One region of the Pseudarthrobacter sp. 1C304 genome, then DNA from elsewhere that is predicted to be linked to it. Evidence: riboswitches for the same ligand, from Rfam matches in the RefSeq annotation. Region 1 holds a riboswitch; each other region holds the start of a gene.
The links. Region 1 has a riboswitch for cyclic di-AMP ahead of ACTWQD_RS13120 (M23 family metallopeptidase). Riboswitches for the same ligand answer to the same signal wherever they lie in the genome.
Positions count from the first base shown of each region.

Region 2: it holds a riboswitch for cyclic di-AMP, as region 1 does, so the genes downstream of both, ACTWQD_RS08730 (NlpC/P60 family protein) here and ACTWQD_RS13120 (M23 family metallopeptidase) in region 1, are expected to answer to the same signal.
Region 3: it holds a riboswitch for cyclic di-AMP, as region 1 does, so the genes downstream of both, ACTWQD_RS03760 (hypothetical protein) here and ACTWQD_RS13120 (M23 family metallopeptidase) in region 1, are expected to answer to the same signal.

Region 1 covers NZ_JBQQCH010000006.1:165,433-169,839, forward strand. The annotation lists gene ACTWQD_RS13110 (HNH endonuclease) at 1-314, opposite strand, end outside; gene ACTWQD_RS13115 (NlpC/P60 family protein) at 533-1,315, opposite strand; cyclic di-AMP (ydaO/yuaA leader) riboswitch at 1,626-1,795, opposite strand; gene ACTWQD_RS13120 (M23 family metallopeptidase) at 1,932-2,750, opposite strand; cyclic di-AMP (ydaO/yuaA leader) riboswitch at 2,755-2,968, opposite strand; gene ACTWQD_RS13125 (metal-dependent transcriptional regulator) at 3,128-3,823, opposite strand; gene serC (phosphoserine transaminase) at 4,088-4,407, shown strand, end outside.
Region 2 covers NZ_JBQQCH010000003.1:252,805-257,211, forward strand. The annotation lists gene ACTWQD_RS08720 (serine hydrolase) at 70-1,101, opposite strand; gene ACTWQD_RS08725 (dihydrofolate reductase family protein) at 1,314-1,901, shown strand; gene ACTWQD_RS08730 (NlpC/P60 family protein) at 1,959-2,711, opposite strand; cyclic di-AMP (ydaO/yuaA leader) riboswitch at 2,717-2,886, opposite strand; gene ACTWQD_RS08735 (hypothetical protein) at 3,089-3,358, shown strand; gene ACTWQD_RS08740 (DNA alkylation repair protein) at 3,408-4,058, opposite strand; gene ACTWQD_RS08745 (DUF222 domain-containing protein) at 4,378-4,407, shown strand, end outside.
Region 3 covers NZ_JBQQCH010000001.1:789,153-793,559, reverse strand. The annotation lists gene ACTWQD_RS03765 (ATP-binding protein) at 1-978, shown strand, start outside; cyclic di-AMP (ydaO/yuaA leader) riboswitch at 1,122-1,282, shown strand; gene ACTWQD_RS03760 (hypothetical protein) at 1,281-2,054, shown strand; gene ACTWQD_RS03755 (VOC family protein) at 2,149-2,526, opposite strand; gene upp (uracil phosphoribosyltransferase) at 2,620-3,255, opposite strand; gene ACTWQD_RS03745 (phosphatase PAP2 family protein) at 3,268-4,185, opposite strand; gene ACTWQD_RS03740 (nucleoside deaminase) at 4,263-4,407, shown strand, end outside.

The DNA.
Region 1 (4,407 bases):
GAATCCGCCCCTCCCCTGGACTTGGGCTGGACGTGGTCGATGGTGTGGGCCGCTTTGCCGCAATACGCGCAGCGGTGCCCGTCCCGGCGGAGCACACCACGGCGGCTGACCGTAGTGACGGTATTGTACCGGGGCCTGATGTAGCGGTTGAGGAGGATCACCGAGGGCCGGCCCAGGACGTCCTGCGGTCCGACGACGGGGTCGTCGCCTTCCGCCACGACACTGGCCTTTCCGGTCAGCACGAGCACCAGCGCCCGGCGGAAGGTCACTACCGCCAGCGGCTCATATCCAGCATTCAGAACGAGAGTGCGCATCCGCATACCTCTTCACGGCCGCACCCGCCAGGGGCACGAGGGCCGGCTGCCCTCTGCATGGTCGGGCTATGGATCGACAAAACAAGAGTAAACATGGAGATGCGGTTTCGCCGAATATTTTTTTCCGGCTGCGGTCACTGTCTGCTGAAGTTCATGCCCCGGCAACGCAAAGGACCCCTGCCAAAAGGCAGGGGTCCTTGGGTGTTGCTGGGGGTTCTTTAGCCGCCGACGCGGATGAAGACCGGGCCGGAGCCGACGTTCACGCTCTGCAGGGAGGTGGTTCCGCCGTTCCAGCCGCCGTGCACGGCCATGCCGTTGCCAACGTAGACAGCGATGTGGGCCAGGCCGGAGCCGCCGTTCTGGTAGTAGGCGAGGTCGCCTGCGCGTGCCTCGCTGGCGCTGACGGTGCGGCCCAGGGACAGGTAACCTGCCGGCCAGCCGTGGTAGTTGATGCCGGCCGCGGCCAGGGCGTTGGTGGCGAGTCGGGTGCAGTCCTGGCCAACGCCGATCTGTGCGTAGGCAGCGGCGGCGATCGTAGCGCCCATGCCGCTGGCGACGGCGGCCGGAGCCTTGGTGCCCGCTGCGGCGGCGGTGGCGGTGGCGGCGACCTTGGTGCTGGCGGTCTTGGCGGTGTTAGTCGTGTTGGCCGCGGGAGCCTCCTGGACCTTCACTACCGGCTTCGGGGCCTCGACGACGGGAGCCGCGGTGGTGGTGACAGCCGGCTTCTCGTAGGAGATGGCAATGGTGGAAGCAGCCGAGATGGTCGCGGGGGCGGCCGACTGGACCTCGAGCGTGGACGCCGAGGTGGATTCGCGCTGGACGTTGGCCTCAGCAGCGTTGGCTGCGACACCGCTGGTCAGGACGAGGCCTGAGGCTGCAGCGATAACGGCGGCCTGGCGGCCCATGCCACCGGCGTTGTCGCCGACAGCCTTGGCAATGACAGCAAGCGAGTTGGTCTTGGTGACCTCGGCGCGGTGCCGTGCGTTTGCACGAGTAGTCATTAAGTTCTCTCTTTCGTGATCCTGGGTCCGCGCTTTTCAGGCGCGGGCTGAGGACGCTCCGGCATCTTGGGGGTACGCCGGATCGCCCCTGAAATGGGTTACTTAGCGAAGGGTGTACTGCGAAGACGCGCCAAAAGCGGGAACTGCGTGCAGGTGCATGGCCTGCGGGCCGGACTCAACAGAGATAGAGGCGGCGGTGTGAGATCCGGTCCGGGCGCCGGCAAGGGCGTTCCGGGTTTCGGACATCAGCGGGCTCGAAAGAGCCGCGCAAGCGCGGTGGCGCGCAGCATTGTGGCGTGAAGACACGAAAGTAGCCTCTCCCAATGCCTGCGAGGTGAGCTGTCGGATTCGGATGGGAGTCACCCGGCCGCGCTGCTTCCTGGGAAGCTTTGCGACTTAACCCCTAGGTCTTCTTGCGAAGACCAAAATTGGTTCCCCCGCCCCTGCCAGACGATGTAATGCGAACGGACCTTGAGCGGTGGCAGAGCTAGGCAATCCACTCAAGAGCGCCAACTTCGGAAAAGTTGGCGTGGGTCAAACGTACAACAGTTGGGGCTCAATGTCACATTCAGATCACGGCGTGTCACAGAAGTGCGAGAGCGTCCGATCAGCTTTGTTAGAGCCAGCCGGTCGGGTCAACGACTTCGCCGTTGACCATGACTTCGAAGTGGAGGTGGCAGCCGGTGGAGGCGCCGGTGGTGCCGCTCATCGCCACAACCTCGCCGCGGGAGACCTGCTGGCCCACCTTGACGGCGTCGGAAGACAAGTGGTTGTAGGTGGTCTCGAGGCCGTTGCCGTGGTCAATCACTACACGGTTGCCGCCGCCGTAGGGGTGCCATCCGGTAAAGGTCACGGTGCCGCTGGCAGCCGCAACTACGGGGGTACCGCACTGGGCGGAGTAGTCCTGGCCGCGGTGGAACTCGCCGGAACCGCCGGTGATGGGGCTGACCCGGTAGCCGAAGGGCGATGCAGTCTTCAGCTGGGCCAGGGGCGCACCCAGGCTGCCGGCGGAGGCCGCCCGGGAGATCGAATCCACGGACTGCGCGCTCAGGAGCTGCTTGAGCTTTCCGTCCGGATCACCCTGGGTGGTTACGGCTGTGCGGTTGAAGTCAATTTTTGCCTCGCCGGCCGTGACGTCGGGCTGGACTGCGGCCGAAACGGACCCGGCAGATCCGGCGTCCGTGGCCATCACGGGTCCCGTGGCGGGGACGGTCACGGTGAGGACCAGTCCCGTGGCGGCGAGGGCGATGCCGGCCTTCTGCCCGACGCCGCTCGCGGCGGCGAAGTCAGTTACCTGGCGGAACGGGCTGCGGCGGCCCCTGCGCTCATCACGGTGCGCGTCACGTGGACGGTCCGCCATAATGGCGACGACCGGGCGCGGCTCCGGAGCGGGACCGGTCGCACGACGGCGGCCCCTGACGGTCTGGGTGGTCAATAACGGTTCCTCTCTGGAGAGCCTGCGAGGTTAGCTGTCGGATTCGGGTCAGAGAGATCAAAGACCCGGTCCGCCGTGGCAAGCGCCAAGGCACAGAGGGATCCATGAGAATTCCTCATATGGTGTGAGCTTGCCGCTGACGGACTTCACCCCAAGGCTGCAAAAACAGCCGGAAGTGGTTCCCCCGCCCCTGCCAGAAAGTGACGCTGCTACTGATCCGCTGGCAGAGCTCGGCTTCGGATCAGATAACGCTTTGGTATCGGTACTAGTGTTCAACTATAGGCGATTAAGCCGTCCAGAGATAAATCCGTTACCGGACCTGTGGAGAACTCATAGGTCGTCCGACGAGCTTCAGGGGGGCAGCCGGTGAGGCGCCGTTAACCGACGGTGACGAAGACGTGGGCCGCGACCTCGGGCGGGAGTTCGAGGGCGCCTTCGATGTCCGGCACCCGGACGGAGATGTATTCCCCCACGCGCTCCAGCGAAACCGAGGCGCCCGGGCGGATGCCGCCCTCGTCGAGCTGGACCAGCAGTTCCGGCTCCACCTGGATGGGCTCGGCGAGCCGGCTGACGGTGATCCGGGAGCCGGGGCCGTAACCGGCCATGGCGTCGAGCAGGCTCACGACGCCGTCGGCAAAGGGCTGGGCGGGCTGGCCGGTCAGTTCCGCGAGGCCGGGGATCGGGTTGCCATAGGGCGAGACGGTGGGGTGGTCCAGCAGTTCGAAGATCCGCCGCTCCACCCGTTCACTCATGACGTGTTCCCAGCGGCAGGCTTCCTCATGCACGTATGCCCAGTCCAGCCCGATCACGTCGGCGAGGAGCCGCTCCGCGAGCCGGTGCTTGCGCATGACTTCAATGGCGCGTTTCCGTCCGGTTTCCGTCAGTTCAAGGTGCCGGTCACCGGAAACAACCACCAGGCCGTCGCGCTCCATGCGTCCGATGGTCTGGGAAACTGTGGGGCCGGAGTGGCGCAGCCGTTCGGCGATGCGGGCGCGGAGGGCAACGATGTTCTCTTCTTCAAGTTCCAGGATGGTCCGCAGATACATCTCGGTTGTATCGATCAGATCCGTCATTCAGCTCAGCTCCTCGAGCGCCGTCCTTGCGTGTTCCCACCGTACCGCGTGCTGCGCGCGCCCTGGCGGGGGCCGCCGTACGTTCGCAGGCCAGCTTAGCCTATTTTGAATTACTCCGGATAATCTCAGTGACCGGACTGTGACGGGTCTTTTTGCCCGCCCCGCCGGACAGTCAGGCAGAATGAAATGCGGGTCCGCGGCAGCCACCCTGTCGGGCCGCTTTCCGAGCCGCACTTTGTACCAGATAAAAAAATTGGAGCCACTGTGAGCGACACCAGCATCACGATTCCCGCAAACCTCCTGCCCAAGGATGGCCGGTTCGGCGCCGGGCCGTCCAAGGTCCGCCCGGAACAGCTGGCAGCCCTCGCCGCGGCGTCGGGGCTGCTGGGAACGTCCCACCGCCAGGCGCCCGTCAAGAACCTCGTGGGCTCGGTCCGGAACGGTCTCAGCCAGTTCTTCCGCGCCCCGGAAGATTATGAGGTCATCCTGGGCGTCGGCGGGTCGACGGCGTTCTGGGACATCGCAAGTTTCGGCCTCGTCGAGAACAAGGCGCAGCACCTGTCCTTTGGCGAGTTTGGCTCGAA
Region 2 (4,407 bases), on a different contig from region 1:
CAATCACCTCCCTCCTTCAGACTACGAGGCGGGTCCGCTTTGGGGAACGGACCCGCTCGTCAAAAAGAGCTAAAAGAGTCCCGCGGTGACGGTGCCGGTGAGCTGGTGGATGACATCGGCCCGTGCCGCCATGTCAGACATGTCCCGGCCTTGCGTGTAGACCACAAAGACAAACGCCCGGTCCCCCTGCACCAGAATGCTCGCGTCATGGAGGTTGCCGTTGAGCAACCCGTATTTGTGGAAAACGTCCACCCCCGGAGGCGCGGCGGCCGGAATCAGGGTCTCGTAGTTGGTGTTCTGCATGTAGGACAGCAGTTGGGCGGTGTTCTCGGCGTTGAGCAGCCGGCCGCTGTACAGCCCGGACAGGGTGGTCGCCATTTCGGCCGGAGTCAGGCCGTTCACGGTCCGGTCGTAGGGTATGCCCATGGACGCGGCGTAGTTAATGAGGCCCTTGTGGCCGACGGCAGCCAGGATCAGCGCCCACGAATCGTTGTTGCTTTGTTGGACCATCTGCCGGATCTGCTGGCCTGCGGTGGACGCCCCCATCTTGGCTCCCAGGGATGCCTTCCCCGTTTCCACCAGGTGGTAATAGGCCTCCGCCGCGAGGATCTTGCCGGTGCTGGCGGCGACAAACTTGGTCTTGGTGCCGTATTCGTGCACCACTCCGTCGCTCATGTCGACGAGGGCCACGCCTACCTTGTACGCGCTGTTGGCCTGGATGACGGCGTTGATTTCGGCATCGAGTGCCGGCCCAATGGTGGGCTTGGCGGGGGTAGGCGAAGCGGCCGCTGACGGGGATACTTCCGCCGCTGGCGCGGCGTCGGTGGATGTGGGACCGGTGGCGGACAGCGGGCTGGCCTCCCCGCCCACTCCCGGTGAGGCGGACGCGGTGGCTGAAGCGCCGGCGTCGGCAGAACCCCTAACTTGGATGGTGGCGTACACCGTCGCGGCAGAAATCAGTGCAAGAACGGTAACCAGCACCAGCAGGACCTGCGGGCGGATCCCGCCAAGGCGCCGGGCCACCCCCCATAGACCACCGCTGGTGGCGTCACGTGCATGCCGGCTGCTGCTGTAGTGCCGGCCGGGCCCCCAGGACTTCATCCGACCTCATTCCCGGCGCTTCGTCGGGCGCGCGATAACGGCTGCCGCAGACAAGATCGCAGGCATTCTGTTCCTTGAAAAGTACAAAACCGCGGCGCGGCTTCAAATCTATCGCATTCTGCCCCGGGTACCGCCCGAGTGCAAGGGGGAAGGCTTGTCGGTCCCCGCCGTATTCTGAAAGCCCCTGCCGGAAGAACAGCAAAGGAGCTCCGATGCGCAAGGCCATTGTCATGATGCAGGTTTCCCTTGACGGGTTCATCGAGGGACCGGGCCACGACCTGAGCTGGCACCGGGTCGATGACGAGCTGCACAGCCACTTCAACCATGAGCTCCGGAAGATGGGAATGTTCCTGGACGGCCGCGTGACCTACGAACTGATGGCTGATTACTGGCCGACGGCGGACCAGGACCCGGCCAGTACGCCCACGGAAGCTGAATTCGCCGCAATCTGGCGGGACATGCCCAAAATTGTGTACTCCTCGACACTGCCGGCGGCGGGATGGAACACCGAGGTGGTGCGCGACGTCGTCGCCGAGGACATCGCGCTGCTCAAGGCACAGCCCGGTGGGGACATGGCCGTTGGCGGTGCGAACCTCGCGGCAACCTTCCGGCGGCTCGGCCTGATCGACGAATACTGGGTTTACGTTCATCCGGTACTGGTTGGACGCGGCACGCCCCTGTTTGCGGAGGCGGATGCCTCCACGCCGCTCCGGCTGCTGGAGACCCGGACCTTCGGCAACGGCGTGGCGCTGCTGCGGTACGCGGTGGAGGCGGACACAGCACACGCAAAAGACCGGTGATCCGTTGCCCCCAAGGCAACCGATCCACCGGTCTTCTGCGTGCGGATGGCGGTGCTGCTAGCCGGCGCGGACGAACGTCACGGGGCCGGTGGCGGTCAGCCAGGACAGCGGGTGGGTCATGGTGGCGTTGACGCCGTTCATGCCGCCGCTGATGGCCTGGCCGTTGCCGGCGTAGATGGCAACGTGGCCGGACTGGACAATCATGTCGCCGGGCTGCGGGGTGGAGACAACCGTGCCGTACTTCATGAAGGCCATCGGTCCAATGTCACCGACCGGGATGCCGGCGGAGTTCAGGGCCTTCTCCACCACGGCGGTGCAGTCCTGGGTGATGCCGATCTGGCCGTACGCGACAGCCAGCAGGGTGGCGTTGACTCCGCCTGCTGCTGCCGGGGCTGCGGCGGCCGGGGCTGCTGCTGCCGGGGCGGGCGCCGACTGGACCTTGACGGTGGCCTTGGCTGCGGGGGCCGGTGCTGCTGCCGGGGCAGGTGCAGCCGGGGCCTTCGGAGCGGCGACGGGCTTCGGGGCCTCGACCACGGGGGCCGGCGTCGTCTCGACGGCCGGGCGCTCGAAGGTGATCTGGACTGCGGAATCCGCCATGACCGGTGCTACCTGGCCCTGGACGTCCACGGTCGACGCCGGGGAGGCGTCGCGCTCGGCCGGCGCGTCGGCTGCGTTGGCGGCCATGGCGCCGCTGAGCACCATTCCGGAAGCGGCGACGAGGACTGCGGCCTGGCGGCCGATGGTTCCGGCGGTACGGCGTTTGCTGCGAAGTTCGGCGCGTTTGGACGCACGGGTATTGCTAAAAGTCATTGAAAAGAGCCTCTCCCAATGCCTGCGAGGTGAGCTGTCGGATTCGGATGGGAGGCACCCGGCCGCACTCGGGCCCGAACATTGCGGGCCGTGCGGCTTCACCCCAAGACCCCTGGAACAGCGGGCCAAAATGTGGTTTCCCCGTCTCTGCCGGACGTTGCTGCGAGTTATCCCCTGGCCGCGGCAGAGTTAGGCAATCGGCTGGGGAGAGCCCGTCTCGGTAACAACAGGCACTTAACCACGGTAACGGAATGATCACGGAGTGTCACATCGAGGTAACGGCGGGGTGCCGGGCCGGCAGGTGATTGCCCATCGACGGCAAGGGCATCCGGCATAGGATGATGCCATCACCGTTCCCCCGAGGCGGAGGCCCGATCATGAACAATCCCGAGTTCAACCGGCATTGCGTCGCCCTGTGCCAGCTGCGGAGCGAGCCGCAGGAGGACTTCAGCGTCAACACTGAACTCCTGGTCCTGGAAAGTGGTGAAGTCCACGTTTCCACGTGGGACGCAGAGCCGCGCGACGGCGGTTTCGACGCGCACGTGCTCAACGACCGGGTGGATGCGCTCGGCTTTATGGTGGTCACCGATTGGGAATTCTTCGACGGGAAGGCCTACGCGGTGGTGGAGCGCCGGCCCGGGACCTGAGCCGGCCATAGAGCTGAGCCGGCCCGGGCCCGGCTGCGCGGCGCGAGGGTCAGAGATGCAGCTCGGGCCGGCGCCGGGCCATGTCGTCGACCACACGGGCGACCGCCTCCGCGGCGGCAGCGCCGCCGTCGTCCTCCACGTCCCGGCCGGACGTCGACGCCAGCACCAGGCGCGCATGGCGCGCGAACCGGGGCCAGTCCCCGGCACCTGCCCGGAGCGCGCGGAGCGGGGACAGCAGGGCGGCCCGGCGCAGCCAATCGTCGGGATCCCGCGCCCACCGGTCCAGGACGCTGTCGGCGCGCACCCTCCGGACGACGTCGAGCCGCTCCACCAGGGGGCCCACGACGTCGGTGGAGAGCGGGTCCACCAGCGCGGCCGTGCGTGCGCTCCGCACGAAGCCCTCGATCCGCGTCAGGTCCGTGTTGGTCAGGAGGCGGACTCTGGACTGCAGGAGGACGACGGCGGCGAGCCGGCGCTCGAAGACGGGCACCTCCCACAACTCGGAACTGAGCGCAGTGATGTCATCGTGCGTCAGTGCGGGATGGCGGCGGAGGGCATCGCGGACCGTGCCGCGGACCGCCCCGACGGAGGCGCCGTAATACCGGTGGTTGCCGCCGTGCCTCGCTTCGGCGTCCTCGGCGCGCTCCCATGACGACTCGCGCTGGAGCGCAGTGTCTATGAAGTCGCCGGCATCGCTCATTTCTTCATTCTGTCGCATGCCGGCGGACTTCCCGCGGTCGGGAACCTGCCGGCTGCCCACGGGAGCCCTGCCGGAGCCCAGGCGAATCCCAGGCGGGCGGAGCCTGCAGCGTGATGCCTGCGGCGTGAGGCCTGCACACCCGCGGCCTGGAGTCTGCCGGATCCCGGCCGGACCGCGTTGGTGGCGTGATGCCTGTCCGCCCGCGGTCTGGGACCTGCCGGCTTCCCCGCCGGCTCGCTGCCGGGCGGAGCTTGTAGCCTGTCAGTCTGGATGGATTGGCTCGTCGTTAAATGTCGTAGGTCAAAAGTAGCGTTGGATTATGGAGAACAGGCGGGATCCAGAGGCAGTT
Region 3 (4,407 bases), on a different contig from region 1:
GGGGAGGTGGCGCTCGCTGTCCGGGTGCCGGAGTCGGCTGCGCATCCGGGCACGGAGGTGGGCAGCGTGGGCCATGCCCTGAACCTGATGCTGGACAACGTCTCCAATGCCCTGCAGGCGCGGCAGGAGAGCGAAATGAAGGTCCGCCAGTTCGTGGCGGACGCCTCGCATGAGCTGCGCACGCCCCTGACGGCCATCCGCGGCTACACCGAGCTGATGCGGATGACCGAGCGTTTCACCCCCGACGGCCAGAAGTCTCTGGCCCGTGTGCAGAGCCAGTCTGAACGGATGACCACCCTGGTGGAGGACCTGCTCCTGCTCGCCCGGCTGGATGAGGGGCAGCCGCTCAAACTCAGCGATGTGGACCTCACCCAGCTGGCGGTTGAGACGGTCAGTGACGAGAAGGTGATGGCGCCGGACCGCGTCTGGCACCTTGAGCTCCCCGAAGAGCCGGTGGTGGTCCGCGGCGACGCGACGCAGCTTCACCAGGTGCTGGCCAACCTGCTCTCCAATGCGCGCAAGCACACCGGCCCGGGAACCACGGTGGTGACGGGCGTGCAGCGCGCTCCGGACGGCAGCGCCGTGGTCAGGGTGACGGACAATGGCCCCGGGATCGCCCCCGAGTTTGTGGGACGGGTGTTTGCGCGCTTCACCCGGGCGGACGCTTCCCGGAAGAATCCCGTGGCGGTCACGACGCCGGCACCGAGCCGGCAGCCTGTGGCGCACGTGCCGCAGCGCCCGCCGCGGCTGCCCGCAGCCGGCTCGGCCCCGGGACTGCCGGCCGCCCCGGCCCCGGCAGCGCCGGCGCCAGCCCCTGTTGCGTCGGCCCCTGTTGCGTCGGCAGAAGGAACCAGCGGGCTGGGGCTGTCCATCGTGCAGTCAATCGTCGAGGCCCACGGCGGCACGGTCACTGTGACGTCCGTTCCCGGCCGGACCGAGTTCACGGTGCGGTTACCCGCGGCCAAGACGGAATCCTGAGCCGCGCCGGCGTCGCAAGGCGCAACGCCGCAGCCGTGATCCCCGTTACCAAAATGTGACTTGAGCGGCGGGGTCCTGTACCGTTTTTAGGGTGTGGCCATCGCTAGGGCCGCATATCCGGATGTACGCCAAACTCTGCCGCCTCCCGGATTCCGCTGGATAAGGCAGAGGCGGGGGACCCAGAGTTCCCGGGCATTTCTGCATCTTGCACCCTTGGGGTGAAGCCGACACGTGAGATTCCGTGCGGCCGGATGACCTCATCCGAACCCGACAGCTAACTCCGCAGGCGTTGAGAGGCGATCATGACTGACTTCAAGGCACATTCGCGCCCTGACGGCGCTGCACGCAAGACCCACACTGAGCGTTCACGGCACCGCGCCGAACCGGCCGCACCCGTATCAACCCGGACGCGTTCAAAATCGAGGTGGGTCAAGAACTTCGGGGCCACGGGCCGCCGGGCCGCCGTGGTGGCCGCCGCCTGCGCAGTGCTGGTGGGGGTCGGCGCGGCCGGGCAGGCCTCCGAGACGGCCGCCCGCAACGCTACCGCCAGCAGTTCCACCGCCGCGACGGCGGATCCTCTGACGCAGCTCGACTTTGAGCGGGTCCGGGTCGATAACCAGGTCAATCTCCCCGCCGCGGCCCCGGCCGCCGAGGTGACGCCCGCCGAAGCTCCTGCCGCGCCGGCAGCCCCCGCCCCGGCGGCCCCTGCTCCGGCCGCACCCGCTCCTGCAGCGGCCCCGGCACCGGCTCCTGAGCCGGTTGCCGTCAACGACCCCGCCGGCGCGCAGGCCTACGCGGCCAGCCAGCTGGGCGCTTACGGCTGGGCTCCCAGCCAGATGCAGTGCCTGATGAAGCTCTGGACCAAGGAGTCGGACTGGGAGACGACGGCGACGAATCCCACCAGCGGCGCCTACGGCGTGGTGCAGTCCCTGCCCGCTGAGAAGATGGCCAGCGCAGGCGCTGACTACCGGACCAACTACCGGACCCAGATCAACTGGGGCCTGGAGTACGTCAAGGACCGCTACGGTTCGCCGTGCGGCGCACTGAACTTCCACTACGCCAACAACTGGTACTAGACACCGTTGCGGCTGCGCAGGGCCCCGGATCCACTGGATCCGGGGCCCTGCGCGTTTCTGCGGTTTCCCTGGGCTTGCGTCTCCCTTGGGCCGCCTAGCCGTTGGGGCGGTTGGGGATGTACTGCACGCCCCATTTGTTGCCGTCGGGATCGGCGAAGTAGACGAAGTGGCCCCAGTCCTGGACGTCGATGTCGCTGACGTCCACGCCGTTGTCCTTCAGCTGCTGATGCGCGGCCTGAATGTCGCTGACCACGAGCTGCAGCCCTGGAGCGGTGCCGGGCGGGGCGTTGTTCAGGCCCTCACCGATCGCGATGGAACAGCCGGACCCCGGCGGGGTCAGCTGGACGAAGCGGATGCCGTCCGCGGGCCGCTCGTCATAGTCGGCGTTGAAGCCCACCTTGTTGACGTAGAAATCCTTCGCGCGGTCGACGTCGGACACCGGGACAAAGATGAGTTCGAGTTTCCAGTCCATGGGGCACAGGCTAGCCCCGTGGCGAGGGTTACGGTAGGGCTGTTCGCCGTCCCGGCGGCCCGCCGCGGGCGGGCTCCGGGACCATGTGGGTGCTTAGCCGGCCACGCCGTAGAGGCGGTCGCCGGCGTCGCCCAGGCCCGGAACGATGTAGGACTTTTCGTTCAGCTTCTCGTCGATAGAGGCCAGGACAATCGTCACGTTGGCGTCGGCCAGCTCTTCCTCCAGCTTGGCCAGGCCCTCGGGGGCGGCCAGGAGGCAGATGCAGGTGACGTCGGAGGCTCCGCGCTTGAAGAGGAACTTGATGGCCTCGCGCAGGGTGCCGCCGGTGGCCAGCATGGGGTCCAGGACGAAGATCTGCCGGTCCGTAAGGTCCTCGGGGAGGCGCTCGGCGTAGGTGATGATGTCCAGGGTCTCTTCGTCGCGGGCCATGCCCAGGAATCCGACCTCGGCAGTGGGGACCAGCTTGGTCATGCCTTCCAGCATGCCGAGCCCCGCGCGCAGGATGGGGACCACCAGCGGGGTGGGCTTGGTGAACGCGGTGCCCACAGTGGTGCTCACCGGAGTTTCGATGGTGACGGGTTCGGTGCGGACTTCGCGGGTGGCCTCGTACGCCAGGAGCGTGACAAGTTCCTCGGTGAGCTGGCGGAAGACCGGGGACGGGGTGTTCTTGTCCCGCAGAACGGTGAGCTTATGGGCGACCAGCGGGTGGTCCACAACGAAAGTGCGCATGGGTCAAAACTATCACCCGGCGGGCGGCGGCCCACCCGTGGAACCCCGGGCGCCGACGTCGCGCGCGGTGGTACCGGTGTCCCGGGTGGTAGTGCCGCCGGCGGTACGATCGCCCGCCGCGGCGCTGCCGGCGCTCCCGCCGTCGGCGGGGGCTTCGGCCCCGGCATCCCCGTGGCCGACGCGGCCGTCACGCAGGTGTGCCGGGTGGTCGAACGTGGGTGCGGGGCCCGCATGTTCCCGGTGCCGGATCACATGGAACAGCCGGTGGGCCAGGATCACGATGCCCAGCCATGCAAGGCCGAGCAGCCAGGCGGCGATCACGTCGGTCATCCAGTGGTGTCCGAGGAATACCCGGCTCAGACCCATGGCCAGGACGAAGACGAGCCCCCCGGCGATAACGGCGATGCGGGCCGAGGTCTTTTTGAGCTGCAGGCAGGTCAGGTAGACCAGCACGCCGATCACCACAGTGGAATTGAGGGCGTGGCCGCTGGGGAACGACGGGGAGGTCTCGTACGGCGGGACGGCGTTGATGAAGTCCGGTCGGGTGCGGCCTACGAGGTTCTTGCTGAAGGTCGTGGCGAGGATGGACACGGTGGCTGCGCCGCCGACCAGGATGATGGGCCGCCACGTGCGGTTCACCCAAGTGAGCCAGGCAGTGAGGAGGCTCGCCAGGATGGGCATCCCGATGCTTCCGCCGACATTCGTGAACCCGGTCACGGCGGCGTTGAGCTCCGGCGTGCGCAGGTCCTCGGCGAGGGCCAGGGCAGGTTTGTCCAGGTTCGCCAGGCCGGCTTCGTCAACCACGCTGTCATAGACTTCAGCGCCGAGGAGCGCCAAGATGACCACGATGGTCCCGCCCACGAGCATGGTGATCCACAAGGCCGCATAAGGGACCACCCATTTGCCCCAGCGATCGGTAAAGGCACTCACTGCTGTCTCCCGACTGATATCTGCTTGCCAGCTGTCTGCTTCCCAGCTTGCTTAGTATTCGAAACTATCATTGACCAATGACTTCCCCCGAGCCCCGGCATGCCGAATGGATGGCCCTTGCCCTGGCGGAGGCGCGGGCTGCGCTGGCCACGGCGGACGTTCCGATCGGCGCCGTCGTGATTGGCCCTGACGGCGCCGTGCTCGGGCGCGGCCGCAATGAAC